3 regions of the Luteibacter sp. 22Crub2.1 genome follow, and region 2 is predicted to be linked to each of the others. Evidence: riboswitches for the same ligand, from Rfam matches in the RefSeq annotation. Region 2 holds a riboswitch; each other region holds the start of a gene.

Region 1 (9,760 bases), on a different contig from region 2:
GCATCCTCGGGAATGAAGTGGTCGGCGAGACCCGCATGGATGGCATCGCCCGCGCCGAGCGGCGCGCCGGTGAGGGCCAGAAACATGCCGCCGCGATCGGGCACACGCGACAACAGCCAGCTGCCTCCCACGTCTGGATAGAGTCCCACGGTAATTTCCGGGAAGGCCAGCTTCGACCGCTCGGTGACCACACGGTGGCTTGCTCCCGCCATCAGTCCGATGCCGCCACCCATGACGATGCCGTGCCCCCAGCAGAGGATCGGTTTGGCATAGGTGTGAATCCGATAGTCCAGCCGGTACTCGGTTGAAAAGAACTCACTGGCATACGCGTTGCGCGTGATCTCACCGCCGCCCGCCTCCCGGTAGTCGACCATGCTTCGATACAAGCCATGCAAGTCGCCGCCCGCGCAGAAGGCCTTGTCGCCGGCTCCCTGCAGGACGACCACCGCGATCGCGTCGTCGTCGGCCCATGCGCGAAGCTGGGTGTCCAGCAGGCTCGCCATCGTCAGTGAGAGCCCGTTGAGGGTCTTCGGCGCATGGAGTGTCGCGATGCCGATACGTCGCCCATCCCGCCCGTCGCGCTCTTCGAACAGCACGTCGCTCATGCGTTCTTCCACTCGGCCGTACGCTTCTCGAGAAAGGCGTGTACGCCCTCCGCCTGATCCGCGCTGTCGAACAGGTCGACGAAGGCTTCGCGCTCGGCGACGAGCGCGGCAGCGTGCGTCTGGGTGCGCGTTGCCTGCACCAGGCGTTTGCAGGCCGCCACGCTGGTCGGGCTCTGCTTCGCGGCACGCGCTGCCCATGCGAGCGCGGCGTTCAACCCTTCACCTCGGGGAACCACGTCTTCCACCAGGCCGATGCGCAAGGCCGTCGCGGCGTCGACTCGCTCGCCGAGCAGGATCATCCGCTTCGCCCAGCCCTCGCCGACCAGGCGCGGCAGGTTCTGCGTACCGCCGGCACACGGCAGCAGTCCCACACCCGCTTCCGGCAAGGCCATCTGCGCGTGTTCCTCGGCGATGCGAAGGTCGCATGCGAGTGCACATTCGAGGCCGCCACCCATCGCATAGCCGTTGATGGCCGCGATGCTCACGCCACGGAACGCCGACAACGCCTCGAAGGCCTCACCGAACCGACGGGCGGCTTCACGCGCCAGCGCGCGGTCGCCATCCGCGAACTGCTTGAGATCGGCGCCGGCCGAGAAGAACTTCTCCCCCTCGCCCGTCACCACCAGGGTGTAGACACCACGATCCGCATTCAGCGCCGCGACGAGATCGCGCAGCGCGGAAAGGCTATGTACCGTCCAGGTGTTGGCTGGCGGGTTGCTCAGCGTCACGATGGCCGTGTGGCCTTCGAACGTCAGCCTGAGCCCCGTCCAGTCGGTATCCTTGTAACCGGTCATCGCAACTCCTCTTCAGTGTTGAGCAAGTGGCGCGCCACGATCACGCGCATGATTTCGTTGGTGCCTTCCAGTATCTGATGCACACGGCTGTCGCGCAGCAACCGTTCGATCGGGTACTCGCGGATATAGCCATAGCCGCCATGGAGCTGCAGGGCGTCGTTGCAGATGTTGAATCCCGCATCGGTGGCGAAGCGCTTGGCCATGGCGCACCACACCGTGGCGTCGTGACTGCGTGCGTCGAGCTTGCGCGCTGCCGTGTGCACCATCTGTCGAGCGGCGACCAGCTGGGTCGCCATATCGGCCAGCTTGAACTGCAAGGCCTGGAACTCGCCCAGCTTGCGCCCGAACTGCCGCCGCTCACCGAGATAACGCCGCGCGGCGTCCAGGGCGCCCTGTGCGGCACCGAGTGAACAGGCGCTGATATTGATCCGCCCACCGTCCAGACCCTTCATGGCGATCCGAAACCCATCACCCTCTTCGCCCAGAAGGTTCGCCGCCGGCACACGAACGCCGTCGAACGTGATGCCCCGCGTGGGCTGACTGTTCCAGCCGAGCTTGTCCTCCTTACGCCCATACGTAATGCCTTCGGCGTCGGCGGGTACGGCTAACGCACTGATACCACGCGCACCCTCGCCCCCCGTGCGGGCCATGACCACGAGCATGTCGGTGGCACCGGCTCCCGAGATGAAGGCCTTGCTGCCGTGGAGCACGTACGCGTCACCATCACGCACGGCGCGCGTCTGCAGAGACGCCGCATCGGAACCGGCGCCCGGCTCGGTCAGGCAGTACGACGCAAGCTTCGCCCCGCTGCACAGCGCCGGACCCCATTCGGCGCGCAACGAAGAACGTGCATGCGTCGCCAGCATCCACGTCGCCATGTTGTGGATACTGATGAACGCCGCGGTGGATGGATCGGCGGCGGCGAGTTCCTCAAACACGATCGCCGCATCCAGCCGGGTCAGCCCGCTGCCGCCGGCCGCTTCGTCGACATACAGGCCGCAGAAACCCAGTTCGCCTGCCTTACCGATGGCCTCACGCGGAAAGATGCTCTCGGCGTCCCAGTGCGCCGCACGCGGCGCCAGTTCGGATGCCGCGAAATCGCGCGCCGCCTCGCGAAACGCCATCTGCTCGTCGCTGAAGCCGAAACCTTGCCCCATCACAGGAATATCCATGACGGCCGCCATCACTTGAGGCTGATCGTCGTATTGACGCCGTGGCCGCGCGTGTCATCGTCGAACCAGCGCGAAGTGATCGTCTTGGTCTGCGTGTAGAACGTGACCGCCTGCTTGCCGTAAGGGCCCAGGTCGCCGAGTTTGGACGCACGCGATCCCGTGAACGAGAACAGCGGCACCGGCACCGGGATCGGTACGTTGATACCGACCTGCCCCACATCGATGTCTTCCTGAAAGCGACGGGCAGCCGCACCGCTCTGCGTAAACACGGCCGTACCGTTCCCGTTGGGATTGGCGTTGACCAGATCCATCGCTTCGTCCAGCGTGTCGACCGTGAGGACGACCAGCACGGGCCCGAAGATCTCTTCGTCGTAGATACGCATGCCGGGCTTCACGCCCGAGAAGATGGTCGGCCCGACGAAATTACCGTTGCCGTAGCCCGGCACCCGGTATCCGCGACCGTCGAGCTCCAGCGTCGCGCCTTGTGCCACGCCCGCGTCGATCAGGCTCTCGACGCGGTCACGCGCCAACGATGAGATCAGCGGGCCGACGTCGGTGCCGGCCTCGGTCCCCGCGTTGACCCTCAGTGACTTCGCCTTGGTAACGAGATCGGGAATCCACTCGCGCGCGGCCCCCACCAGCACCGCCGTCGATGCCGCCATGCAACGCTGCCCGGCCGCACCGAAGGCGGCACCGACCATGGCATTTAACGTCTGCTCCTTGTTGGCGTCGGGCAGAACGACAGCGTGATTTTTCGCCCCCATCATGCACTGCACGCGCTTACCGGCTTGCGATGCACGGTGATAAACGTGCGTACCGACCTTCGTCGATCCGACGAAAGACACCGCCTTGATGTCGACGTGATCGCAGATGGCGTTGACCACCTCCTCGCCCCCGTGCACGACGTTGAGCACGCCCCTGGGAATGCCTGCCTCCTGCGCCAGCTCGACCAGCCGCATGGTGACCATCGGGTCCTGCTCCGACGGCTTCAGCACGAAGGTGTTTCCCGTGGCGATGGCCATCGGAAACATCCAAAGGGGGATCATCGCCGGAAAGTTGAACGGCGTGATGCCTGCGCAGACACCCAGCGGCTGCAGCAGTGTGTACGTGTCCACGCCACCGGCCACGTTGTTGGCCAGCTCGCCGAGTTGCAGATTGCCGATGGCGGCCGCCTGCTCCACCACCTCGAGGCCACGGAACACGTCGCCTTCGGCGTCCGGCAGTGTCTTGCCCTGCTCCGCCGTGAGGATCGCCGCCAGTTCCGCCATGTGTTCGCGGATCAGTTGCTGGTACCTGAGGAAGATGCGGGCCCGCGTCCCGATGGGCGTCTTGCGCCAGGTGGCGAACGCGCGCCGGGCGGCGGCGACGGCCGCATCCACCTCCCGGGATGTGGCGAAGGGCACACGTGCCAGGACGACCTGCGTCGCCGGGTTGATCACATCGCGCCATTGTGTGGTCGCGGACTCGACGAACTCACCGTCGATCAGCAGTTTGACGGTCGCGACATCGGTCGCGGCACGATTCATCTCGTTCATGATGCTTGTCTCCATATCGCTCACCCGCGAAACCGGGCGTGCGTGAGCGAGACAAGTCGGTTCGAGGCCACGGACGCCGCATCGAGCCAGCTCGTCCGGTTGCCCACCGCAACACCCGAGGAAGACACCGCAAGCGGTGCCCACCACGGGCCGGTCTCCGGGCTTGCGAGCGATGCGATCCGCATCACCCCGACACCTTCCCGCGTTGCCGCAGTGGTTCTGAGTCGGGTTTTCTCGCCTACCGTTGCGGGGGCAGCGCCGGCATCGGACCGGCTTCCCGTTTCACCCTGCGCACCGGAATGGCGGCGGCAGGACACCTGTGGCCAGCGGGAGTGTAGGCGGCGACGCGGCGAGCGACACGCTGCGATGCAGTAAAGGCGCCTTGGATGCCGCCACGGATTCCGACTAAGCTGCGCGGATCAGCCGTTCCACGCTCAGGAGATCTCCATGATCGACCACACCGGCGCCACCGTCAGCGACTTCGAGCGCAGCAAGCAGTTCTATACGACCGTATTGGCCTCCATCGGCTATGAACTGATCGTGCACTTCCCCGCCTCGAAAACGGGACGTACCGACGTGGCGGGGTTCGGCGAGAACGGCAAGCCGGATTTCTGGATCTACCAGGGCACACCCAATCAGCCGCCGGTACACGTCGCCTTTCGGGTGAGTTCGCAGCAGCTGGTGCGGCTATTTCATCAGACGGCGCTGGATGCGGGCGCGAGGGACAACGGTCCGCCGGGCCCGCGTTCGCACTATCACGAAGGCTATTACGGCGGTTTCGTGCTGGATCCGGATGGCCATAACATCGAGGCGGTGTTTCACGCCGGCTGATGGAAGATCATTGATGAACTGCCCGCATAGGCTCAAGCGGTTTATCCCACTTAATCACTGGACCCCCGGTCGGTAGCATGGCGTCATGGCTACCTTCTGGAGATCACCATGAAAAAGCGCGTTCTCGGTAAAAGCGGCTGGAGGTCTCAGCCGTCGGCTTTGGCTGCATGGGCCTCAATTTCAGCTATAGCCACGTGCTGAGCGGCGACGAGTCAGTCAAGCTCATCCGCGAGGCGGTGGACCTAAGCGTCGATTTCTTCGATACGGCCGAGGTCTATGGTCCGTTTACCAATGAGGAGATCGTCGGCAAGGCCTTCGCGCCGATGCGCGACCGCGTCGTCATCGCGACGAAGTTCGGCTTCGCGTTCGATCCGGAAACGAACAAGCAGACGGGTCTGGACAGCCGCCCGAAAAACATCCGCAAGGCCGCCGAGGGTTCCCTCAAGCGTCTGGGCATCGAGCAGATCGATCTGCTCTATCAGCACCGCGTAGACCCGAACGTGCCGATCGAAGACGTCGCCGGTGCGGTGAAGGATCTCATCCAGGAAGGCAAGGTGAAGCACTTCGCGTCGAAGGCTAGCTGGTGCTCAACGGGATGAACCACATTCTCCGGGCGACCCTGGCGGGCCTTGGTCTGGCCTGGGTGCCCGAGGACGTCGTCGTGCCGCATATCGAGGCCGGACGACTGGTGCGCGTCCTGGAGAGCTGGTGCGACCCGTTTCCGGGCTACCACCTTTACTACCCGAACCGGCGGCAGACCTCCCCCGCACTGACCCTGCTGGTGGATGCGCTACGTTATCGTGGCTGAATCGCCCACAATCCCTTGACGTTTCCGCGATTGACACCATCTCGTAGGTAGCCGAGGATCGAATCAGGCCGCGCCCGGGTCCCGGGGCCGCGCAGCAAGCAGGAGTCACCCATGAGCCAACGTCATCTCGTCCTCGCCGCCTTGTTCGCCCTGGACGTCGTGTTCTTTCTTGCCGGTTCGGTCACAGGGACGTTGCTGCTCGTCGCCGCTGGCGTCGTGACGGAGACGGCCTTCTGGTTCAACATGATGCAGCAGCGCCGGATGCAGCGGATCAAGGTTCGCGCGCGACGCGATCGCTGAGCCTCCCGTAAGTCGGCGTCAGAAACCCCGCACCGCGGGGTTTTTTTATGTCGCCCCGGAAGCCTCCTCCGCACTCGGTCCCCGCTCCAGATACGTCGACAGAGCGATATAGCTCCGCGTCCCCTTGAATCCCTCCATCGCGTGAATCCGCTCCAGCAGGTGTTCGAGCCCCCGCGTATCGGCCGTCCGTACCTTCAGCAACATCGCGCTCTCTCCCGTCACGGTGTGGATTTCCTCCACCTCGGGAAAGGCCTGCAGCGCCAGCAGCTGGCGTGTCACCGCCCAGCTGGTCGTGTCCACGTGGACGAAGGTCAGCAACGGACGCCCGACCTTCACCCCATCGAGCACAGCCACGGTGGCCTTGATGACCCCATCCCTGCGCAGCCGCTTCACCCGCTCATGCAGCGCGGGTGCGGAGAGATGCAGCCGTTCGGCCAGCTCCGCGTAGCTCAGCGTGGCATCGGCGGAGAGCGCGCCTAATAATTTTCGGTCGATCGCGTCGAGCCGGACCGCGTCGGGGGTCTCGCCCGGAATGGCTTTCGTTTTTTTCGTCATGGCAGCCTGTCGCCCTTTCGCCGAATGACATTCGGCGTTTTACTGAATCAGCCTAACAGACTGCGAAGAACCTTTGACATGACCACCTTCGACACCCGCGTCGCCATCCTCGTCCGCAGCGACCTGCTGACATGGCAGAAGCTCAACGTCACCGCCTTCCTGGCCACCGGCATCGCCGGAGCGGCGGCAGATGCCATGGGCGAGCCATACATCGATGCGGCCGGACGTCACTACGCGCGCCTGCTCGGGCAGCCGATGCTCGTGTTCGGTGCCGATGCGACGCAGCTCGCCCATGCGCATCGCGTCGCCATCGAACGCGACGTGACCCGCGCGATCTATGTCGAGGCGATGTTCTCCACTGGACACGACGCGGCCAACCGCGAAGCCTTCCTCGCGGAAGACGCCGATGCACCCAACCTCGTCGGCATCGCGTTACGCGGACCTCGGAAGGCGATCGAGAAAGCCACCAAGGGCGTGCCTCTGCACACGTGATTTCACGGGAACCGCAAGCCGGGGCTGCGATAATCCCTGGATGACCAAGCGTAGATCCCCGCCCTCTTCGACCGACCTCCGTGGCTTCGTACGTGTACGTGGCGCACGCGAGCACAACCTCAAGAACATCGACGTCGTGATCCCTCGCGACTCGCTCGTCGTGTTCTCCGGGGTGTCGGGATCGGGCAAGTCGTCACTCGCTTTCGGGACGCTGTACGCGGAAGCGCAGCGACGCTACTTCGAGTCGGTGGCGCCTTATGCGCGACGCCTGATCGACCAGGTAGGCGTGCCGGACGTCGACGAAATCGAGGGGCTGCCGCCCGCGGTGGCATTGCAGCAGCAGCGCGGCACGCCCGGAGCACGCTCATCGGTGGGCAGCGTCACTACGCTGTCGAGTCTCGTGCGCATGCTTTACTCGCGTGCGGGCTCGTACCCCGCCGGCCAGGCGATGTTATACGCAGAGGATTTCTCGCCCAACACGCCGCAAGGTGCCTGCCCGCACTGCCACGGGCTGGGCCGCGTGTACGAGGTGACGGAGGCGTCGATGGTGCCGGATCCCACGCTGACCCTGCGCCAACGCGCGATCGCGTCATGGCCACCGGCATGGCACGGTCAGAACCTGCGCGACATTCTGGTCACCCTCGGCTACGACGTGGACGTGCCGTGGAAGGACCTGCCAAAGAAGCAGCGCGACTGGATCCTGTTCACCGAGGAAACCCCGACGGTCCCGGTCTATGCCGGCTTCACGCCGGCGGAAACCCGTGCGGCACTGAAGCGAAAGACCGAACCCAGTTACATGGGCACGTACATGGGTGCGCGGCGTTATGTGCTGCACACTTTCAGCACGACGCAAAGTCCGCTCATGAAGAAGCGCGTGTCGCGCTACATGATCGGCAGCGTCTGTCCGGTCTGCGATGGCAAGCGTCTGAAGCGCGAGTCGTTGTCCGTGACTTTTGCCGGGCTGGACATCGGAAGCCTGTCCGCGTTGTCATTCGATGCCCTGGTCGATACGTTGAAACCGGCAGCCGAGGGGCGGTTCAACGAGCTGGCCGAGTCGACCACACGCAGCCGCGCCGCGGGTAAGCGCGCGAATGCGAAGCGCGTAGCCGCCGGCGGCGCCGCGCACGACGGGTCATCGGACGTGCGGCGCACCCCCAACCTGTCCGAGGAAAAACGTATCGCGGCTCAGCGCATCGCACAGGATCTCGTTGCCCGCGTGGGTACGCTCCAGGCACTCGGCCTTGGCTACCTCTCAATGGACCGATCAAGTCCCACGCTGTCACCGGGCGAGTTGCAGCGGCTGCGCCTGGCCACGCAGATCCGCTCGAACCTGTTCGGCGTCGTCTACGTGCTCGACGAACCGTCGGCCGGCCTTCACCCGGCGGATGGCGAGGCCTTGCTCACCGCGCTGGAGCAACTGAAGCGATCGGGCAATACGATCTTCGTCGTGGAGCACGATATGGACGTCATGCGTCGCGCTGACTGGCTGGTCGACGTCGGCCCGGATGCAGGCGAACGCGGCGGCGAGATTCTTTACAGCGGTCCTCCCGATGGTCTCGCCGACGTGGCGCTGTCGCGTACCGCGCGTTATCTGTTCGGTCACGAGCGGCCTCTTGAGCGGTCACCTCGCCCGGCATCGCGCTGGCTCGAACTCCGCGGCATCACGCGCAACAACCTCCATAATCTGGATGCCGCCTTCCCCATCGGTCTGTTTACCGCGGTCACCGGCATTTCCGGCTCGGGCAAGTCCAGTCTGGTCAGCCAGGCGCTGGTGGAGCTGGTCAGTGAGCATTTGGGCCACGAGCTGCCCGCCCCGGAGGACGAAGGCGATGACGCGGCACCCAGCGTCATCACGAAGACCGGCGGTCGCATCCACAAGGGCGCCGACGCCATCACGCGACTGGTCCAGGTCGACCAGAAGCCGATCGGGCGCACGCCTCGATCCAACCTGGCGACGTATACCGGGCTCTTCGATCACGTGCGCAAGTTGTTTGCCGCGACAAAGGCAGCCAGGGCGAAGCGTTACGACGCCGGGCGCTTTTCGTTCAACGTGGCGAAGGGGCGCTGCGAAACCTGCGAGGGCGAGGGATTCGTCAGCGTCGAGCTGCTCTTCATGCCCAGCGTCTATGCACCCTGCCCCACGTGCCACGGTGCGCGCTATAACGAGGCCACGCTAAAAGTGCAGTGGAACGGCAAGAACATTGCCGACGTGCTGCGACTGACGGTCGAGGAAGCCTGCGAGTTTTTCGTCGACGAGCCAGCGGTGATGAAGCCGCTGTCGCTTCTCTATGACATCGGGCTTGGCTACCTGCGCCTCGGACAACCGGCCACGGAGCTTTCCGGCGGCGAGGCGCAGCGGATCAAGCTGGCGACGGAACTGCAGCGGTCGCAGCGCGGGAGCAATCTTTACGTGCTGGACGAGCCGACCACCGGACTGCATCCGTCGGATGTGGACAAGCTGGTGGCGCAGTTGCAGGGGCTGGTGGCGGCCGGCAATACGGTAGTCGTCGTCGAGCACGAGATGCGCGTGGTCGCCGGAGCCGACTGGGTGATCGACGTCGGTCCCGGCGCGGGTGACGAGGGCGGCAAGATTGTCGCCTGCGGGCCGCCGCGGCTGGTCGCCAGCGAGACGACGAGCCGTACGGCGCCTTATCTGGCTCGGGTACTC
Region 2 (9,760 bases):
CGTACGGGGCGTCCTGTCCCGCTGCGCTTCCGGCGCGACAACCGGGACGTCGAGGTGCATGTGCCGGCAGCTATCGAGGTCAACGAGAGCAATGCCCATACGGCTGCGGCGCTCGCCGGTCTGGGTATAGCGCAGGCGCTGGCCTTCACCGTGGCGCCGCACATCGCCCGCGGCGCGCTCGTGTCGGTGCTGGACGACTGGCGACCCACGGCTCTGCCGATCTATCTCGTTTACCCACCCGCCCGCCGACACAACGCGCGTCTTCGGGCATTCGTCGACTGGCTGTCGGAAGCCCTGCCCAGGCGGATCGCCGCGGCAGAATCGGGATCGGTTTTACCCGGAGACTATTGACGACACGTTTGATCCGGGTAAAAATTGATCATCGCTCTTGTCCCGGCCACCTCCATGTCGACTTACACCGCTTTCATCGCTACCGAGCGCATTGCCCACGGATCGCTGGCGGCGGTCGCGGAACGCTGCAAGGTCCGCCTCGACGCCGACCCGCACGCCACGCCCATCGTCTACGACGATGCGACCGGCCGTGTCGTCGACATCGACTACCGGGGCACCGTCCACGATGTGCTTGCGCGCCTCCCCGTCGCCGAGCCGCCAGCCCGCCGCGGGCCGGGGCGTCCAAAACTTGGCGTGGTCGCCCGGGAGGTCACGCTGCTTCCGCGTCACTGGGAGTGGCTTGCGGCGCAGCCGGGCGGCGCCTCCGTGGCGCTGCGTCGTCTGGTGGAAGCGGCAAGCCGCGAGGGCGCACCGGCCGACCGCGTCCGTGCGGCGCGCGAGGCGGTCGATCGCGTCATGCTGGCGCTGGCCGGCGATCTTCCCGGCTACGAGGAAGCCTCCCGCGCCTTCCACCGTCAGGACGCCGCTCGCTTCACCGCGCTGACCGACGCATGGCCGGCCGATGTACGCCACTACGTGCGCCTGCTGGTGTCGCGCGCCGGCGACGAGACATGACGCCGCCGCGTGGCGCGCTGACGGAAGGGCCGATCGCCAGGACCCTGCTGCTGTTTTCGCTGCCTATCCTTGGCGCCAACGTCTTGCAGTCGCTGAACGCATCGGTGAATGCGATCTGGGTGGGGCACTTTCTCGGCGAGTCAGCGTTCGCGGCCACCTCCAATGCCAACCTGATCCTGTTCTTCCTGCTCGGAGTCGTCTTCGGCGTCGGCATGGCGACGACCATCATGGTCGGCCAGACGCTCGGCGCGCACGACGTGCCCGAGGCGCGGCGTGTGGTGGGCACCGGTCTCGGTTTCTTCGTCGTGCTGTCGGTGCTCGTCGCGCTGGGCGGTTTCATCGCGACGCCGCTCATGCTGCGGGCCATGGGCACGCCGCACGATGCGCTGCCGTTCGCGACCGACTACCTGCGCATCATCTTCGTCGCTCTGCCGGCGATGTATCTGTACACGTTTCTGATGATGACGCTGCGCGGTGCGGGCGACTCACGCACGCCCTTCGCCTTCATGCTGGTTTCGGTCGTGCTCGACGTCGCGCTCAATCCGCTCTTCATCTTCGGCCTGGGACCGGTCCCCGCGATGGGTATCGCGGGCTCCGCCGTGGCCACCCTGATCGCGCAGGTCGTTTCGTTGCTGGCGCTGATCGCGTGGCTTTATCACCGCAAGCACTTCCTCTGCATTCACCGGCACGAACTGCGTCTGCTGATTCCGGAACCGGTCCTGCTCAGGCAGCTGGTGATGAAGGGTCTGCCGATGGGCGCGCAGATGATCGTCATCTCGTCCTCGGCGATCATCATGATGTCGCTGGTCAACCGCCACGGCTCGCAGACCACGGCGGCTTATGGCGCGGCGGCCCAGTTGTGGACATACATCCAGATGCCCGCGCTGGCGATCGGTTCGGCGGTGTCGTCGATGGTCGCGCAGAACGTGGGTGCCAGGCGCTGGGATCGGGTTGCGGGCATCGGCCGCGCAGGCGTGCTGACCAACTTCACGCTGACCGGCACGCTCGTGCTCGTCATCTACCTGTTCAACCGCGCCGCGCTGGCGCTGTTCCTCGGGGATGACAGCTCGGCCATCGGCATCGCCCAGCATCTCAATCACATCGTGGTGTGGTCGTTCCTGCTGTTCGGCGTCACGTTCGTCATGTTCGGCGTGGTGCGGGCCACGGGCGCGGTCATGCTGCCACTGATCGTGCTGGTGATATCGATGTGGTTGGTGCGCTATCCGTTTGCCGCCCTGCTGGAACCGAGGTGGGGCGCGGACGCCATCTGGTGGAGCTTTCCGGTCGGGTCGCTGGTGTCGATCGCGATTACCACGGTGTATTACCGGCGCGGCAGCTGGAAGAAGGCGCATATGCTTCCGGCGACGCAAGCTTCGGTAGGAGCCAGCCCTGCTGGCGATGGGAGCTTGCCGTAACTCCTGTCGCCAGCAGGGCTGGCTCCTGCGAAAAGCCGGTATGCATGGAAGGCTATCGGGTCTTGCGCGCCTTGCGGATCTTCATCCAGCGCTTGTATCGACGCTTCAGCATGCGCCGGTGTAAGCGCTTCACCTTGCGCTCCTTGCGGTCGTGATTCCACAGGTAGATCGCGGGCGTACTCAGCAGCGTAAGCAGCTGCGAGACCAGCAAGCCGCCGACGATCGCGATGCCGAGCGGCCGTCGCATTTCCGAGCCGACACCGAACCCGATCGCCAGCGGCAGCGCGGCACCCATCGCGACGAGGGTGGTCATGGTGATCGGTCGGAAGCGGACCAGGGCCGCCTGACGAATCGCGTCGACCGGCGACATGCCGTGTTCACGCTGGGCCACGAGTGCGAAGTCGACCATCAGGATGGCGTTCTTCTTCACGATACCGATCAACAGCAAGACGGAGATGATCGCCATCAGGGTCAGCTGCGTCTGCGTGACCAGCATCGCCAGGAACGCACCGGCACCCGCCGCCGGCAACGTGGAGATGATCGTCAACGGATGGCCGAGACTCTCGTAGAGAATCCCGAGCACGATGTAGACGGCGAGGATCGCGCCGATCAGCAGCACCATGCCGTTGGACTGCGCATCGCGCATGCGCTGGTTGGTGCCGGTGACGTCCATGCGCACGCCCTCCGGCAGGTTGATCCGGCGTACGGCTTCCTCGGCGAGGCTGTTGCCCTTGTCCGGCGTGATCTTCGGCGCGAGGTTGTAGGTGATGTCCGCCGATTCGAGCTGGTTCTGGTGGGTGACCGCACTCGGCGTCGCCACGGGCTCGATGTGCGCCACCGCCGAGAGCGGAATCATCGTGCCGAGTGAATTCTTCACGTACGTGTTGAGCAGCGCGCCGGGACTGAGCTCCTGCGCGGCCGCCGAGGTCAGCACCACCCAGTACTGGTTGATGTCCGAATAGATGATCGACACCTGGCGCTGGCCGAACGAGTTGTACAGCGCCGAATCGACATCGCCCATGCCGACGTTCAGGCGGCCCGCCGCATCGCGGTCCACCTTCAGCATCTGTTGCTTGCCGACGATGTCGAAGTCGCTGCCGACGTCGCGGAACTCCTTCATGCTGCGCATCTGACGCACCAGCTTCAGCGTCCAGGGCTGCAACGGTTCGCCGCCGGTACTGATCAGCTGGAACGAGTACTGCCCGCGGTTGCTGTTGCCCCCGCTCCCGCCGAGGAACTGCACGGGATTCATGAAGACCTGGACATCGGAGAGCTTGTCGTACTCCTTGCCCTTGCGATCCATGAATTCCTTCATGGATTCATGGCGCAGATCCGGGCCGCTCCCCTTCTTCTTCAGATCGATGAACATGGTGCCGCTGTTGCCGACGGCCGCGCCATCGTTGCCGCTGCCGAGCAGTGTGGTGACGTCGGCGACGGCCGGATCGTTCTGCATCATTTCGCCGACGCGTTTGAGGCGTCGCGACATCTCGTCCGGCGAAATGTTGGCGTCCGCGGTGACATCGGCCTGCAGCATGCCCGTGTCCTCGTCGGGCATGAAATTGCCACCGGCGGTCTTCACCACGGCGAAGCCCAGCGCGAAGGTGGCGAAAAGCAGGATGAGTGGCTGCCAGCGCATGACCCGCCGATGGCGCATCGCCCAGTCCAGTCCGCGCTCATACAGGCGCAGAAACCCGCGATCGAAGCGTTCCAGCGCGCGCTCGACGCGGCCTGGCTGGCGGTCGGGCTCGTCGTGCTTGAGATAGCGGGCGCAGAGTGCCGGCGTGAGCGTCAGCGACACGATGGCCGAAATCAGCACGGCCGCCGCCAGGGTCACCGAGAACTCGCGCAGCAACTTGGTGATCATGTTGTTGCCGAACAGCAGCGGCGCGAACACCGCCACCAGCGACAGCGTGATCGACATCACGGTGAAGCCGATCTCGCGCACGCCCTCGAGCGACGCCGGCATCGGTTTACTGCCGTTCTCCATGTGCCGGACGATGTTCTCGATGACCACGATGGCGTCATCGACGACGAAACCGATGCACAGCACCAGCGCCATCAGCGACATCGTGTTGAGCGTATAGCCGAGTGTCCACATCACCACGAAGGCGCCGGCCAGGGACAACGGCACGCTCAGCGTCGCGATCAGCGTCGGACCGAGACGGCGCAGGAACACCATCATGACCAGGAAGACCATGACGATGCTGATCAGCAGCGCGACCTTGACCTCGTGCAGCGCGGACTGCGTGGTCTGGGTCAGGTCGAAGATGGGCGTAACCTTCGCGTCCGCCGGCAGCAGCGAACGGAAGCGCGGCAGCGCGGCACGGATCGCGTCGGCGGTGGCGATGGAGTTCGCCTCCGGACGCTTGCTCATCTGCATGGTGACCGAGCGCTCGCCCTGGAACCATGCGGCCTGGTACTGGTCCTGCTGGCCGTTGTAGACGCGGGCGATGTCCGAGAGGCGCACCGGCACGTTGTTGCGCATCGCGATGAGGATGTCGCCGAAATCCTTCGCGTCGCGAATGCTGTCGTTCGCGACGACCGTCATCTGTGCCTTGCCGTCGGACAGCAGGCCCTGCGGCGAGGTCACGTTGGCGGCATGCAGCGCATTGGACACATCGTTGGCGGTGAGCCCCTTGGACGACAACGCGCGGGTATCCAGCTCCACGCGCACGGCGTGCGGGGTCCCACCGAAGACCTGTACGCGCGACACGCCATCGATCTGCGCCACGGCGGGCCGGATCAGGGTATCGACGACGTCGTAGAGCTTGTCCGGCGGCAGCGACTTCGAGGTGAACGACACCAGCAGAACGGGAATCTGGCCGGTGTCGAACTTGAAGTACTGCGGGGGGCTGGGCATGCCGGCCGGCAGGTCGGCGGCGGACGCGTTGATCGCGGCCTGCACGTCACGCGCGGCGGCATCGGTGGAGCGGTCCATGCTGAAACGGAGGCGGACGAAGCCGCTGCCTTCCGAGCTGTTGGAATACATCTGGTCCACGCCCGGGATCTGGCCGAGGTGGCGCTCCAGGGGGGCGATGATGGTCGAGGCCATCGTCTGCGCGTTCGCACCGGGCATCTGCGTCTGGATGAAGACGGCGGGCACTTCGATGGACGGCAGGGCCGCCACGCCGAGCAGCATGTAGGCGATGGAGCCGCACAGCACGAGCCCCGCCGCAAGCAGCGAGGTTCCGATCGGCCGGCGAATGAAAGGTGCAAAAACGTTCACGACACTTCCTGTGATCGCGGGAAGCATACCCGCGCCCGGGGACTTTATGACGTCCGCGCCGGTCCGTGGCGTGTGCCTTTAGTGGGGGCCCTGCCGGAAGGCAGGGGTGCGGCGTTTGCCCGAACCCGGCGCCAGGGGTAGGAGCGCGCCTGCGCGCGATGCCGTGAAACATCGCGCGCAGGGCGCGCTCCTACACGGTGCTCCCTCAGCGTACGGGCGAGAACCGCACGGTCACATAGTAGGTCCGCCCCAGCTGGTTGTAATACGCCGCCGTCTCGTACCGCTTGTCCGCCACGTTCGCGACCCGGCCCTGCACGCTCCAGGCATCGTCCATGTGCCAGGTGGCACGCAGATCCGCGGTCGTGTAGCCGCCCAGACGCGTCGTGTTGGCCGCGTCGTCGTAGCTGTAACCCGAGGCGTAGACCGAGCCACCCAGTGTCAACGCGCCCAGGTCCTTGTCCAGATCCACGCGACCGGTGCGACGCGGACGGCGGGCCAGCAGGTTGTCCTTCTCGAGCCCGCTGTCCCGGTCCAGCGGCTGCTGCAGCGTCAGGTAGCCGCGCACGTGCCAGCCATCGACGTCCGCGCCGACCTGGCCTTCGAGGCCGCGCAGGCGGGCCTTGCTGACGTTGACCGGCAGGAAGTTCGCGTCGTAGCCGATCAGGTCGTCGACCTGGCTCTGGTAGGCGTTGACGGCCCAGTTCCAGATGCCCGGACGACCCGACAGGCCGATCTCGGCGGTGCGCGACTTCTCCGGCTTGAGGTTCACCGTGGGCACGCCGTACGGGTAGTACTCGTCGTTGAAGGTCGGCGCGTGGAAGGCGGTGCCATAAGAGGCCGTGACCTTCATGCCGTTGTCGAAACGGAAGCCATAGGCGGCCGAGCCGGTCGTGTGGTTGCCGAACTGGGTGTTGTGGTCGTGGCGGGCCGACAGCTGGATCTCATGCGGGCCGAACACGCCCTGGTAGAGCGCGAACACGCCCGTGTTGTTGCGGGTGTCCTTGAGATAATCCGTGTCGCTGCTCAGCTTTTCCTGCTGGTAGTCGACGCCGGCGCTCAGCGTCTGGCCCGGGGCCAGCGTGAAGTCGTTCTGCCAGGAACCCTGATTGCGCTTAGAGTACAGATATCCCACGCGCAGCTTGTCGGCACCGGTGACGTAGTTGAAGTCCGCGTCGTAATAGCCCTTGTCGGCGCCGTTGAGGTAGTTGTCGGCGCGGTCCTGGTTCTGGCCCAGACTGACCGACATGCGCCACGCGGACAGCACGTCGAAAGCCAGCTTCGCGCCGGCGACCTGCTGCGAGCGTCGGGTCAGGTTCTGGTAGTCGCCGTCGTATTCGATATCGCCCTTGCTGCGCAGCCAGCTGCCGGTGAGCTCGGTGCCGTCGTCCCAGCGATAACCGCCCGACAGTGCGCCGTTGTACGTGCGATAGGCGTCATGGTCCGGCTCGTCGGTGAAGCAGCCCTTGAACGCCGTGCCCGCGCCGATGCGGCAGGCATTGATGCCCGAGGTGTACTGGCCGCCGAGGCTGGCGTTGTACCAGCCGTGGGTCGTGCCGCCCGACACGCCGACCTGGCCGGCGGTGTAGCCGTGGCTGCCGCCGGTGACCGAGAGGCTCGGGGTCGGCGCTTCGCCGGCCTGGCCGTGGCGGGTGAAGATCTGGATGACGCCGCCGATCGCGTCGGAGCCGTAAAGGCTCGAGCGCGGACCGCGGACGACCTCGATATGGTCGATCTGCTCGACCGCCAGCTGCTCGTAAGCCGGCAGACCCGCGCCCACGGTACCCACGCGGACACCGTCCACGAGGACCAGCGTGTGCGAGGAGTTGCTGCCACGCATGAACAGCGAGGTCTGCTGGCCGATACCGCCGGTGTTGGCCATGACCACACCGGGCAGCCCGGCGAGCAGGTCCTGGACGTTACGCGGCTGCAGACGCTCGATGTCTTCATGGGTGATCACGGTCACCGGGGCGAGTACCTCGTCCAGTGGCGTGGCCGTGCGGGTCGCGGTGACGATCACGGGATCGAGGGCGTCCGGGGCGTCGGCCGCGTGGGCAGCGGCGATCGACGACAGCAGGGCTGCCGCGAGCAGGGTCTTCTTCATGGAACGGTCTTCCTCCGCCGCATAGCGCGGCAATGCGTAGCTCAAAGGGCGCGCGAGGAGGACATACGGCGAACGGCACACGGGCGGAACCCGGATGACTGTCCGGATTCGCCCTCCGCGAATCGCCCGAAACGGGACGACGCCCCGGGATGGCTCACGGGGCGCGTCGTCGGGCCGGTCTCCGGACTCACGCCGTCCCCGAGGGGGTGTCGGACCGGCGCCTTCCCGCTGTCGCAGTGGCTGAAGCCGTGTCCGAGGGGCCGTGACGACCCCGAGCGCTTACCGTTGCGGGGGCAGTGCCGGCCTTGCCGCAGAGGCGGCGCACCGGCTTCCCGTTTCATCCCCGTGGCGCGACGCCCCGGGGACACCCGAACCCCGCGACTTTAACCGGAGGGTGGGGCGCTGTCACGACCGGCCGATCAGCCTGCGGCGTAAACGCGCTCGCCGCCGATCCAGGTTTCGATCACCGTATGGGTCTCGTCCATCACGACGAAGTCGGCGCGGTAACCGGCGGCGATATGACCGTGGGTGGCGCCGAGGCCGAGGAACGCGGCCGGATACGTCGACGCCATGCGCGCGGCTTCATCGTAGGCCACGCCAACCATGTCGACCGTATTGCGCACCGCCGTGGCCATGTCCAGCGCGGAGCCGGCCAGCGTGCCGTCCGCCGTCTGGCAGACGCCGTCGCGCACGGTGATGGTTTCGCCCTTGAGCACGAAGTTCGGATTGTCCGACCCCACGGGCGGCATCGCGTCGGTGACCAGCATCATCTTCCGTGGCGCCTTCGCCGCGATGGCGACACGCAGCGAGGTCGGGTGCACGTGGTGGCCGTCGACGATCAGACCGCACCAGCTGGCCTGGTCTTCGAGCGCGGCACCGACGACGCCAGGCTCGCGGCTGGTGAAGGGTGTCATCGCGTTGAACAGATGGGTGAAGCCGCGCACGCCCGTCGCCAGTGCATGGCGCGTGGTCTCGTAGTCGGCCGCCGTGTGGCCCGCGGCTACGATGACGCCGTTGGCGACCAGCTGCTGGAGTACTTCCGCGGAAGCGCGCTCGGGGGCCAGCGTCAGCAGGGTCACGCCGCCGTGGCGCCGCGCGACCATCGCGACATCGTCGGCATCGGCGATGCGAAACTTGGCCGGGTCGTGCACGCCCTTGCGCTCGGGTGCGATGAACGGGCCTTCCAGATGGATGCCGAGCACGCCCGGCACGCCCTGGGCGACCGCGTCGTTCACGGCATCGATGGCTTTCGCCATGACCTCCGCGTCGTCACTGATCAGCGTGGGCAGAAAACCCGTGGTGCCGAATCTCGCGTGTGCCTCGCCGATCGTGCGGATCGCGTCGACCGTCGGTGCATCGTTGAACAACACGCCGCCCCCGCCGTTGACCTGGCAGTCGATGAAGCCGGGCAGCAAGGTGCGACCACCGAGGTCATGGCGCTCCGCCGCGCGCACGCGCGGATCGGATGGCAGCGCCAGTCCGGTGATCTTTCCATCGTCGACCAGCACGGCAAAGCCGCTCTGGAATCCGTTGTCGGTAAGCACGCGGCCGTTGACGAGGGCGAGAGTCATGGCGATTCCTTGAGGGTGACGGTCAGACGGTCTCGGTGACTTTATTCAGGTGCGGCGGCACGTCGGGATTGAAGCCGCGCTTCAGCGCGAGCGCCGCCGTGGCGCGGTAGAAGCTCTGCACCGTGATCAGCGGCGCGGCGATCGGTGCGGTGGCGACCAGCGGCAGCACACCCTCACCCGTCGCACCCGGCGCGGCGATCCAGACATTGGCGCCACGCTTGCGGAACTCGGCGGCGACATCGAGCACGCCCGGGAGCGTGTCGTCGTTCTGCGCGAAGAACAGCACCGGGAAGTCCGGGCCGACCAGCGCCATCGGGCCGTGTTTCACTTCGGCCGCGCTGAAGGCTTCGGCATGCAGGCCGCAGGTTTCCTTGAACTTGAGCGCCGCTTCCAGCGCACCGGCGAAGCCGAAGCCACGACCGACCACGAACAGGTTGTGCGCATCGACGAGGCCTTCCGTCAGCGACGACCAGTCGGCATC
Region 3 (9,760 bases), on a different contig from region 2:
GGGACGACCGCCCCGGGACCGGATCCCGGTATCGGGGCGGCTGTCCGGGCGTTCAGGCGTTGACGAAGCCCATCATGCTGCTCTGATAACGGTCGCCAAGCGCCGCATCCGGCGGGAACACCGCGTCGATCTCGGCGATCTCGGTGGCCGTAAGGCTGACGTCATCGGCGCCGGCGTTTTCCTTCAGGTACTTCACACGCTTGGTGCCCGGGATCGGCACGATGTCCTCGCCCTTGGCCAGCACCCACGCCAGTGCCAGCTGACCTGGCGTGCAGCCCTTGTCGGCGGCGAAGCGGCGGACCTTTTGGACGATCTCGAGGTTCTTCGTGAAGTTCTCGCCCTCGAAACGCGGATTGTTGCGGCGATAGTCGTCCTCGGCGAAGTCGTCCGGCGAGGTGATCGCACCAGTGAGGAAGCCTCGGCCCAGTGGGCTATACGCGACCAGCCCGATGTCGTGCTCGCGGCAGGCGGCCAGCGTGCCGGTGGTTTCCGGATCGCGCGTCCACAGGGAGTACTCGCTCTGCAGGGCGGTGATCCGGTGTACGCCCGCCGCCTTGCGGATCGACTCCGCCGAGGCTTCGGAAAGGCCCAGGTAACGCACCTTGCCTTCCTCGACCAGCCGCGCCATCGCGCCGACGGTTTCCTCGATGGGCACGCTGGCGTCCACGCGGTGCTGGTAATACAGGTCGATGTGATCGGTCTTCAGGCGGCGCAGGCTGCCTTCGACCGACTCGCGCACATATTCCGGGCGGCCGCTGATGCCGCGCTTCGATGGATCGTTGGGGTCACGCACGATGCCGAACTTGGTCGCGAGGAACACCTTGTCGCGACGACCGCTGAGGACGCGCCCGATGAGCTCCTCGTTGGTGTGCGGACCGTAGGCGTCGGAGGTGTCCCAGAAGGTGATGCCCAGATCCAGCGCGGTTTCCAGTGTCGCGATGGACTCTTTCTCGTCGCCGGGGCCGTAGAACTCGCTCATGCCCATGCAGCCGAGGCCCTGAGCCGATACGTCCGGGCCGTTCTTACCGAGTTTGCGTGTCTTCATGCCTGTTTCCTGCGCGGGGAGGTGGGGGTCTTTTCGCGGGGCCGCGCCGTGGGCGGCGGGGGCGCCGTCACGGCAGGAGGCGCCGGTTCAGGGAATGACACACCTTCCTCGCCATACGCCGAGCGGTACATGGCGATCTTCTTGTCCAGCCGCGCGATCGTCTCGGTCAGGGTGACCAGTTCGTCGCGCAGAAAGGCGGCGTGGCGTGCCAGCAGGTCGCCGCGCAGGCGGATGCTGTCGGGCGTCTCACCCTGGCGGCGCAGCTCGGAATACTCCTGCAGCGTACGCATCGACATGCCGGTGGCGCGCATGTGGACGACGAAACGCAGCAGGGCGAGCTCGTGCTCGCCGTATACCCGCTGGCCGCTGCGGCGCGGCACCGGGTCGATCAGGCCGATCTGCTCGTAATAACGCAGGGTATGGACGGTCAGGCCGGTCGCCAGGGCGGCCTCGGCGATGGTCAGGTAGGTGGTCATGCCGAAAGCCTACGCCTTCGAGTGCGCTCTAGGTCAAGCGCCTCTTTTCATGCGGCCGCGGGCAGCGGCTGCACGGGTGTCGGCTTGTACTCGCTGTCCAGCGCGATCATCGTGAACGTGCCCCGCGTGCACAGCTCGCGCGCGCCGGTGATCAGATCCTCGGTGTACATCGCCACGTCGATCTTCATCGACGTACGGCCCACCGAAATCACCGTGGCGATCAGCTCGACCATCTGGCCTTTACGGACGGGCACGTGGAAGTCGACCTGCTCCGAACGGGCGGTGACGACGATCTGGCGGGAGTAACGCGAGGCCGCCAGAAAGGCGGCCTTATCCATCCACGCCAGCGCCTGGCCGCCGAACAGCGTGCCGAGGTGGTTGGTGTGGTCGGGGAAGACGATTTCGAGGACGCGAGCCTCGGTGGGGCGGTCGATCGCGGTCATGGGGGACGATTCCTGTTGCAGTGCAGCATGCATCATACAGGGTCCCCCGTTTCCTCAGAACGACTGGTCGAACGCGACCTCGCCCTGCACGCCGACCTGGTACGACGACACGCGCCGCTCGAAGAAGTTGGTCAGTTCCTGCACGTCCTGCAGGTCCATGAAGTCGAACGGATTCTTCGAGCCATACTTCTTGGGCATGTCCAGCTGGACCAGACGCTGGTCGGCGCAGTATTCGAGGTACTGGCGCATGTCGTTGACCGACAGGCCGGCCACGCCGCCCGAGAGCACGTCGGCGGCGAACTGGGTCTCGCAGGCGATGGCGTCCTCGAGCATCGCTTCGACTTCCTGACGCATCTGGTCGTCGAAGAGGTCCGGCTCCTGCTCGCGCACGGTGCGCACGACCTCGAAGGCGAACGCCATGTGGCCGGACTCGTCGCGGAACACCCAGTTGGTGCCCGAGGCCAGGCCGTGCAGCAGACCACGCGAGCGCAGGTAGTACACGTAGGCGAAGGCGGCGAAGAAGAACAGACCTTCGATGCACGCGGCGAAGCAGATCAGGTTGAGCAGGAACTGGCGACGGTGCTCGCGCGTCTCGAGGCGGTTGAGGTTCTGGATCGAGTCGATCCACTTGAAGCAGAACTCACCCTTCTGGCGGATCGACGGAATGCTCTCGATCGCGGCGAAGGCCTTGTTGCGCTCGGCCGGTTCCGGAATGTAAGTGTCCAGCAGCGTGAGGTAGAACTGCACGTGCAGCGCTTCTTCGTACAGCTGACGCGAGAGGTACATGCGTGCTTCGGGCGAGTTCACGTGCTGGTACAGATTGAGTACCAGGTTGTTCGACACGATGGTGTCGCCGGTGGCGAAGAACGCGACCAGGCGGTGGATCAGGTGCCGGTCGGCGTCCGACATCTTCGACTTCAGGTCGGTGGTGTCGAGCGAGAAATCCACTTCTTCCACGGTCCAGGTGTTGCGAATCGCCGCGCGATACATCTCGTAGAACTGCGGGTACTTCATCGGCCGCAGGGTCAGCTCGAAGCCGGGATCGAGAATGTGGGTATCGCGGGTGACGGGAGAAGCGGACATCGGGCTACCTCAAATTAAATACGTGTAGGAGCGCGCCCTGCGCGCGAAAAACCAACGAAGCGGCGATGCTGGAACGTTTGGCGCAGGCAGCGGCTTCGCGCGCGGGGCGCGCTCCTACAGGGGTGCTGCGCCCCTGTAGGGGCGCGTTGCTTTTATTGGCAGGCTTCGCAGTACTCGGGGTTCTCGAGCGAGCAGAACACCGCGGCTTCGGCCTGCTCCTGCGCATCGGCGACCGGAGCGGCCGGCGTGGGCAGCGAGGCCGACGACGAGCTCACCGTGGTCTTGGCGATGCGGGTGGCGGGACGCGAACGCAGGTAGTACGTCGTCTTGATGCCCGACTTCCACGCGTACATGTACATCGAGGACAGCTGACCGATGTTCGGGTTTTCCATGAACAGGTTCAGCGACTGGCTCTGGTCGATGTACGCACCGCGCGCGGCGGCGAGATCGATCAGTGCCTTCTGCGGCAGTTCCCACGTCGTGCGGTAGACCTCTCGCAGCGCGGCCGGAATCGCGGCGATGCCCTGCACCGAACCTTCGGCGAGCTTGATCTGATCGCGCACGTCTGCGGTCCACAGGCCAAGCGTCTTCAGTTCGTCGACCAGATAACGGTTGACGACGAGGAAGTCGCCCGAGAGCGTCTCGCGCTTGAACAGGTTGGACACCTGCGGCTCGATGCACTCGTAGCAGCCGGCGATCGAAGCGATCGTGGCGGTCGGAGCGATGGCGATGACCAGCGAATTGCGCAGGCCCTTGGCCTTGATCTTCTCGCGCAGCTCGGCCCAGCGGCCCTCTACGCCGGTCGGCGTGGCCGCCGGCCAGTAGTCGAACTGAAGCTCGCCGTTGGCGGCGCGGGTTTCGTCGAAGCCCGGGTGGGCACCGTCGCGCTCGGCGATCTCGTTGGACATCGACAGCGCGTGGAAATAGATCTCTTCCTGGATGCGCGTGGACAGCTTGCGCGCTTCTTCGGAGTCGAACGGCAGGCGCAGCTTGAAGAACACGTCCTGCAGGCCCATCACGCCCAGACCCACCGGACGCCACTTCATGTTGGCCGTCTTCGCCGTGGCGATCGGGTAGAAGTTGAGGTCGATGACGCGGTTGAGCTGACGCACGGCGGTGCGCACCGTGGTACCGAGTTTCTCGTAGTCGAACTGACCGTCCACCACGTGGCGGGCCAGGTTGACCGAGCCGAGGTTGCATACGGCGGTCTCGCCCTCGGAGGTGACTTCGAGGATCTCGGTGCACAGGTTGGACAGGTGAATGACGTTTTCCGGACGCGCGGTCTGGTTGCTCGTGGCGTTCGAGCGGTCCTTGAAGGTCATCCAGCCGTTGCCGGTCTGTGCCAGCGAACGCAGCATGCGGGCGTACAGCTCGCGTGCCTTGATCGACTTGGCGGCCAGGCCCTCGGCCTCGGCCTTCTCGTAGGCGGCCTCGAACGTCGCGCCCCAGGTGTCGACGAAGTGCGGCACGATCTTCGGATCGAACAGCGACCAGTCGCCGTCGGTTTCCACGCGGCGCATGAAGAGGTCGGGCACCCAGTTGGCGAGGTTGAGGTTGTGCGTGCGGCGTGCGTCGTCACCGGTGTTCTCACGCAGCTCGAGGAATTCCTCGATGTCGGCGTGCCAGGATTCGAGGTACACGCAGGCGGCGCCCTTGCGCTTGCCACCCTGGTTCACCGCGGCGACCGAGGCGTCCAGCGTCTTCAGCCAGGGCACGAGGCCGTTGGAGTGACCGTTGGTACCCTTGATCAGCGAGCCGCGCGAACGGATGCGCGAGTAAGCCAGGCCGATACCGCCGGCGAACTTGGACAGCTGGGCCACGTCGCCGTACTTGGCGTAGATCGACTCCAGGGCATCCTGCGGCGAGTCCAGCAGGAAGCACGACGACAGCTGCTCGTGCGCCGTACCGGCGTTGAACAGGGTCGGCGAGCTGGCCAGGTATTCCAGCGACGACAGCATGCGATACAGCTCGAGCGTCTCGGCCACGTCGTTGCCGCCGAGCGCGCAGGCGATGCGCATGAAGAAGTACTGCGGCGTTTCGATGACGAAGCGCTTCGTCGGGTGACGCAGCAGGTAGCGGTCATAAACCGTGCGCAGGCCGAAGTACTCGAAGCGGCGCGAACCGGTCGTGTCGATGGCGTCGTTGAGCTTGCGCGCATTGACCTGGACGAAGTCACGCAGGCGCTCGTTGAGGATGCCCAGGTCGAAACCGGTGGAGATCGACTGCGAGAACGACTGGATGTCCTGACCGGATACTTCCTTGTCGACGAAGGCGGCGAGCAGGCGTGCGGCCAGCTGGCCGTACTCCGGTTCCTCGGCGGTGAGCGCCGCGGCGGTACGGATCGACAGCTGGTCGAGTTCCTGCGTGGTGGCGCCATCGTAGAGGCCGCCGATCGTCTTCAGGGCGACGCGCATGGGGTCGACCGCGAACAGGCCGTCGGCGCTGCGGGTCACCGCGCGCACGATCTTGTTCACGTCGACGACTTCCTGGCCGCCGTTGCGCTTGGTGACGCGCATCTGGCCAGGGTTGTGCGGGGGCGTCAGCGCGAAGGCCGGCGGCGGGTCGTTGCGGTAGCCGGCGGCAGGCGCCTTGTCCGTGGTGTTATTGGCGGAGACGGCGGCATCGGCCGTCTCGGTGCGCTCGCGCGCGGAAGAATCCATCGTGGTCATTGTCTTGGCTCGCCCCAGGTTCTATCACCCGTTCCCGGTCGGCTGGCTCGTGAGGGATGGGGCTGATGCGGGAAACGGCCGGGGACGGAGCGCGCCGCGAAGGGGCTCCGGTCCGCGACGTGCTTCCCCGCGGAAGCCGTCACCACTATCGAGGCCGCCCGGGCACCGATTGCTGGCAGGTCTTCGGACTCATGGACAAGGGCCTTTCGGTCCGCCTACCCGTCGCTTCCCAGCCCCTGAAGGACCAGTGCATTGAACGGGATCGTTTCCATTTACCGCTGCGGGGCAGTTCCGGATTCGCACCGGATTCCCTATTAAGTCCGACGGGCAGTCGCGCCTCTCCGGACACCAACGGGACACACCATATAGGCGGAGGTTGGCAGCGTCAACACAAGATGTAGGGTGTCGCCGCTATGTGCTTGATCCTTCGCAAGTGATTTTTTGCAACCCCTTTCCCGCGACGCGACGGAGGGGATCATGAGGGTTTTGTGAAGACCTTCTACACAAAGCTTATGACCACTAACCGATAACATCTGCGTTCTTTCATAGGATCGCTCGCTAGATGACCTCGACGTTCGCGCTGCAGGAACATGCCCTGGTCACCGATGCGTTCGATGCGCTGCCCTACGGCTTCACCGCCGTCACGGCGGATGGCGAGCTCCTGTATGCCAATGCCTGGATGACGGCACGTCTCCGCGACGCGGGTGCCTGCGGCTTTCTGACCTGGTGGAACGAGGAAAGCCGGTCTCGCCTCGAGACCGCCTTGTCGCTCGCTGACGCCGGGGGCATCCGTGAGCTGGCCCTGGGTTCCGTGGAGGGCGCCACCTGGCGCGTCTCGATCGAGCCGTGGCGCGCTTCGGCGCTGGGCCAGGCGTCCTTCGTCGTGAGCGTCCGGCCGCTGTCCGGGGAGACCGAGGCCGCGCGCACCATCGAAGAGCGCCGCATCGCGCTGATCGAGGTCAGCGACATACTCCGCGAAGTCGAAGATCCCGCCGAGATCGCCTACCGCGTGGCCGAGGTCCTCGGCCGCGCGCTTCGTGTCAGCCGTGCGGGCTATGGCTCGGTGGACACGATCGCGGAAACCATCACGATCGAGCGCGACTGGAACGCGCCGGGCATCGTCACGATCGCCGGTGTCCTCAACTTCCGTGAATACGGGTCCTACATCGACGATATCAAGGCCGGCCGTACCGCGGTCGTCTCCGATGCGTACAAGGACCCGCGCACGATCCATACGGCGGACGCGCTGGCGTCGATCAGCGCCACGTCGTTCATCAACATGCCGGTGACCGAGCGTGGCGGCACGGTGGCGCTGCTCTATCTGAATCACGAGAGCCCGCGGGAGTGGCCGGAAGAAGAGATCGACTTCGTCCGCGAGGTCGCCCATCGCACCCGGGTCGCGGTGGAGCGACGTCGCGCCGAGGCCGAGCTGCTCGAGTTCGCGCACAGCCTGGAGCGTCAGGTCGCCGAACGTACGCTGGAGCGGGACCGCATCTGGCGCCTGTCGAGCGACATCCTCGTCGTCGCGGACACCGACACCCGCCTGCTCTCGGTCAACCCGGCGTGGACCGCGATCCTCGGCTGGAGCGAGCGCGACACCATCGGTCGCTCCTATCTGGACTTCGTGCACCCGGACGACACCGGGCGCACCGGTGAGGAAACCGAGCAGCTGGCCGACGGTGTGGCTACGCTCCGTTTCGAGAACCGCTACCGCACCGCGGACGGTGGCTTCCGGCACCTGTCCTGGCGGGCGGTGCCCAGTGAGGGCATGATCTTCGCCGTGGCGCGTGACGTCACCAGCGAGCGCGCACGCGACGCTGAACTCGGCGCCGCCCAGGAACAGCTGCGCCAGGCGCAGAAGATGGATGCGATAGGCAACCTGACCGGTGGCGTCGCGCACGATTTCAATAATCTCCTGCAAGTCATCAGCGGCAATCTGCAGCTGCTTGGCGCGGATGTGTCGGGCAACGAACGGGCCGAGCGGCGCGTCGCCAATGCGATGGCCGGCGTCACGCGTGGCTCCAAGCTGGCCGCCCAGTTGCTCGCGTTCGGCCGGCGTCAGCCCCTCGCCCCCAAGGTCGTCAACATCGGTCGCTTCATCCGCGACATGGACGAGCTGTTGCGCCGCGCACTGGGTGAGGCCATCGAGGTCGAGACCGTCATTGCCGGCGGTTTGTGGAACACGCTGGTCGATCCGTCCAATGTCGAGAACGCGCTGCTGAATCTCGCGATCAATGCGCGCGATGCGATGGACGGGCAGGGCAAGCTCACCATCGAAGCCGGCAACGCATTGCTCGACGAGGCCTATGCCACGGCGCACGGCGACCTGCGTCCAGGCCAGTACGTCATGCTTGCCGTGACCGATACCGGTACCGGCATTCCGCACGACATCCTCGACAAGGTATTCGACCCGTTCTTCACGACCAAGCCGGAAGGGCGTGGAACCGGCCTGGGCCTTTCGATGGTCTACGGCTTCGTCAAACAGTCCGGCGGCCACGTCAAGATGTATAGCGAGGCCGGCGAGGGCACCACGGTCAAGATCTACCTGCCGCGTTCGATGCAGAGCGAAGACCGTGTGGTGGCCATCGAGGAAGAAGCGGTGCGCGGCGGTGACGAGACGATCCTCGTCGCCGAAGACGATGAAGCCGTGCGCGAGACCGTCGTGGGTATGCTGGGTGAACTGGGCTATCGGGTGCTTAAGGCGCGCGACGCGGAGAGCGCCCTGTCGATCATCGAAAGTGGCATCGCCATCGACCTGCTGTTTACCGACGTGGTCATGCCCGGTCCGCTGCGCAGTCCGCAGCTGGCGCGCAAAGCCGTCGAGCGTCAGCCGGGGATCGCCGTGTTGTTTACCTCGGGCTACACGGAGAACGCCATCGTCCACGGCGGCCGTCTCGACGAAGGCGTTGAACTGCTCAGCAAGCCGTACACGCGCGAGCAGTTGGCACGGCGTGTGCGTCAGTTGTTGAGCTCGCGCGTCCCGCGCACGATCGCCGAAACGGTATCGGCACCCGCTGCCGGTTCCTCAGCGTCTTCCGCCGCGCTGCGGCCTTTGCGTGTTCTCGTCCTCGAGGACGATGCGCTGATCCGCATGTCCATCGCGGAGATGCTGGAAAGCCGCGGGCACACGGCGTTCGAGGCGGGCGACGGCAACGAGGCGATCCGCCTGCACGGTGTCGAGGGCATCGACGTGCTGCTCGCCGATGTGGGCCTCCCCGGCATGAGCGGCGTCGAAGTGGCGGAGCGCCTGCGCGAAAACCAGCCGGAGCTACCGGTGATTTTCGCTACAGGCGATCACCTGGCGAATGGCGTTCAGCGCGATTCGCATACGGCGGTCATCATCAAGCCCTACGGCGTCGCCGATCTGATGGAAGCACTGGGACGGATTACCCGGGGCTGACGGCGGCCAGTGCACCGGCCGCCACGAGGACGACACCGGAAGTCAGGGCAGGGTATTGCCCCCCGTCACCCCGTACGTCTCACCGGTAATGAAGCTCGACTCCTGGCTGGCGAGCAACACGTACAGTGGCGCACATTCCACCGGCTGGCCCGGACGTCCCAGAGGTACGTTCTTGCCGAACTCCACCACCTTCTCCTGCGGCTGACCACCGCTCGGCTGCAGCGGTGTCCAGACCGGACCCGGCGCCACGGCATTCACGCGGATGCCCTTCTCGATCACCTGCTTCGACAATGCCTTGGTGAAGGCGACGATCGCCGCTTTCGTCGGCGCATAGTCCAGCAGGATGTCCGACGGCTCATAAGCCTGAATCGAGGCCGTGTTGACAATCGTCGCGCCCGGCGGCATGTGTTCCAGCGCAGCCTTGCTCAGCCAGAACAGCGCGAAGACGTTGGTGCGGAACGTCGCTTCGAACGACGCGGTGTCCAGTTCGTCGATCGACTTACTGAACTGCTGACGGCCTGCCACGTTGGCGAGGATGTCGAGGCCACCGAGTTCCTTCACGGTGCGCTTGACCAGATCCTTGCAGAACGCCTCGTCGCTCAGGTCACCCGGCACGGCGACGATGGTGTGACCTTCGCCGCTGA

What was found. A riboswitch is a leader RNA that binds a small molecule or an ion and turns the genes downstream of it on or off. The one in region 2 is predicted to bind cobalamin.
Region 1: another riboswitch for cobalamin. It lies ahead of B5X73_RS12680 (CoA-acylating methylmalonate-semialdehyde dehydrogenase); the one in region 2 lies ahead of B5X73_RS10140 (TonB-dependent receptor domain-containing protein).
Region 3: another riboswitch for cobalamin. It lies ahead of B5X73_RS04395 (ribonucleoside-diphosphate reductase subunit alpha); the one in region 2 lies ahead of B5X73_RS10140 (TonB-dependent receptor domain-containing protein).

Annotation. Positions count from the first base shown of each region.
Region 1 covers NZ_FUYT01000011.1:27,403-37,162, reverse strand. The annotation lists gene B5X73_RS12695 (enoyl-CoA hydratase/isomerase family protein) at 1-605, opposite strand, end outside; gene B5X73_RS12690 (enoyl-CoA hydratase) at 602-1,399, opposite strand; gene B5X73_RS12685 (acyl-CoA dehydrogenase family protein) at 1,396-2,571, opposite strand; gene B5X73_RS12680 (CoA-acylating methylmalonate-semialdehyde dehydrogenase) at 2,583-4,097, opposite strand; cobalamin riboswitch at 4,237-4,442, opposite strand; gene B5X73_RS12675 (VOC family protein) at 4,554-4,937, shown strand; partial or broken gene B5X73_RS12670 (aldo/keto reductase) at 5,046-5,503, shown strand; gene B5X73_RS12665 (LysR substrate-binding domain-containing protein) at 5,533-5,745, shown strand; gene B5X73_RS12660 (hypothetical protein) at 5,857-6,045, shown strand; gene B5X73_RS12655 (Lrp/AsnC family transcriptional regulator) at 6,091-6,600, opposite strand; gene B5X73_RS12650 (DUF2000 family protein) at 6,679-7,092, shown strand; gene B5X73_RS12645 (excinuclease ABC subunit UvrA) at 7,133-9,760, shown strand, end outside.
Region 2 covers NZ_FUYT01000008.1:95,197-104,956, forward strand. The annotation lists gene B5X73_RS10120 (LysR family transcriptional regulator) at 1-351, shown strand, start outside; gene B5X73_RS10125 (DUF2239 family protein) at 406-966, shown strand; gene B5X73_RS10130 (MATE family efflux transporter) at 963-2,381, shown strand; gene B5X73_RS10135 (efflux RND transporter permease subunit) at 2,434-5,607, opposite strand; gene B5X73_RS10140 (TonB-dependent receptor domain-containing protein) at 5,813-7,708, opposite strand; cobalamin riboswitch at 7,863-8,095, opposite strand; gene nagA (N-acetylglucosamine-6-phosphate deacetylase) at 8,128-9,279, opposite strand; gene B5X73_RS10150 (SIS domain-containing protein) at 9,302-9,760, opposite strand, start outside.
Region 3 covers NZ_FUYT01000003.1:276,732-286,491, reverse strand. The annotation lists gene B5X73_RS04415 (aldo/keto reductase) at 53-1,045, opposite strand; gene B5X73_RS04410 (MerR family transcriptional regulator) at 1,042-1,521, opposite strand; gene B5X73_RS04405 (acyl-CoA thioesterase) at 1,569-1,964, opposite strand; gene B5X73_RS04400 (ribonucleotide-diphosphate reductase subunit beta) at 2,019-3,047, opposite strand; gene B5X73_RS04395 (ribonucleoside-diphosphate reductase subunit alpha) at 3,200-5,716, opposite strand; cobalamin riboswitch at 5,873-6,084, opposite strand; gene B5X73_RS04390 (hybrid sensor histidine kinase/response regulator) at 6,279-9,116, shown strand; gene B5X73_RS04385 (SDR family oxidoreductase) at 9,159-9,760, opposite strand, start outside.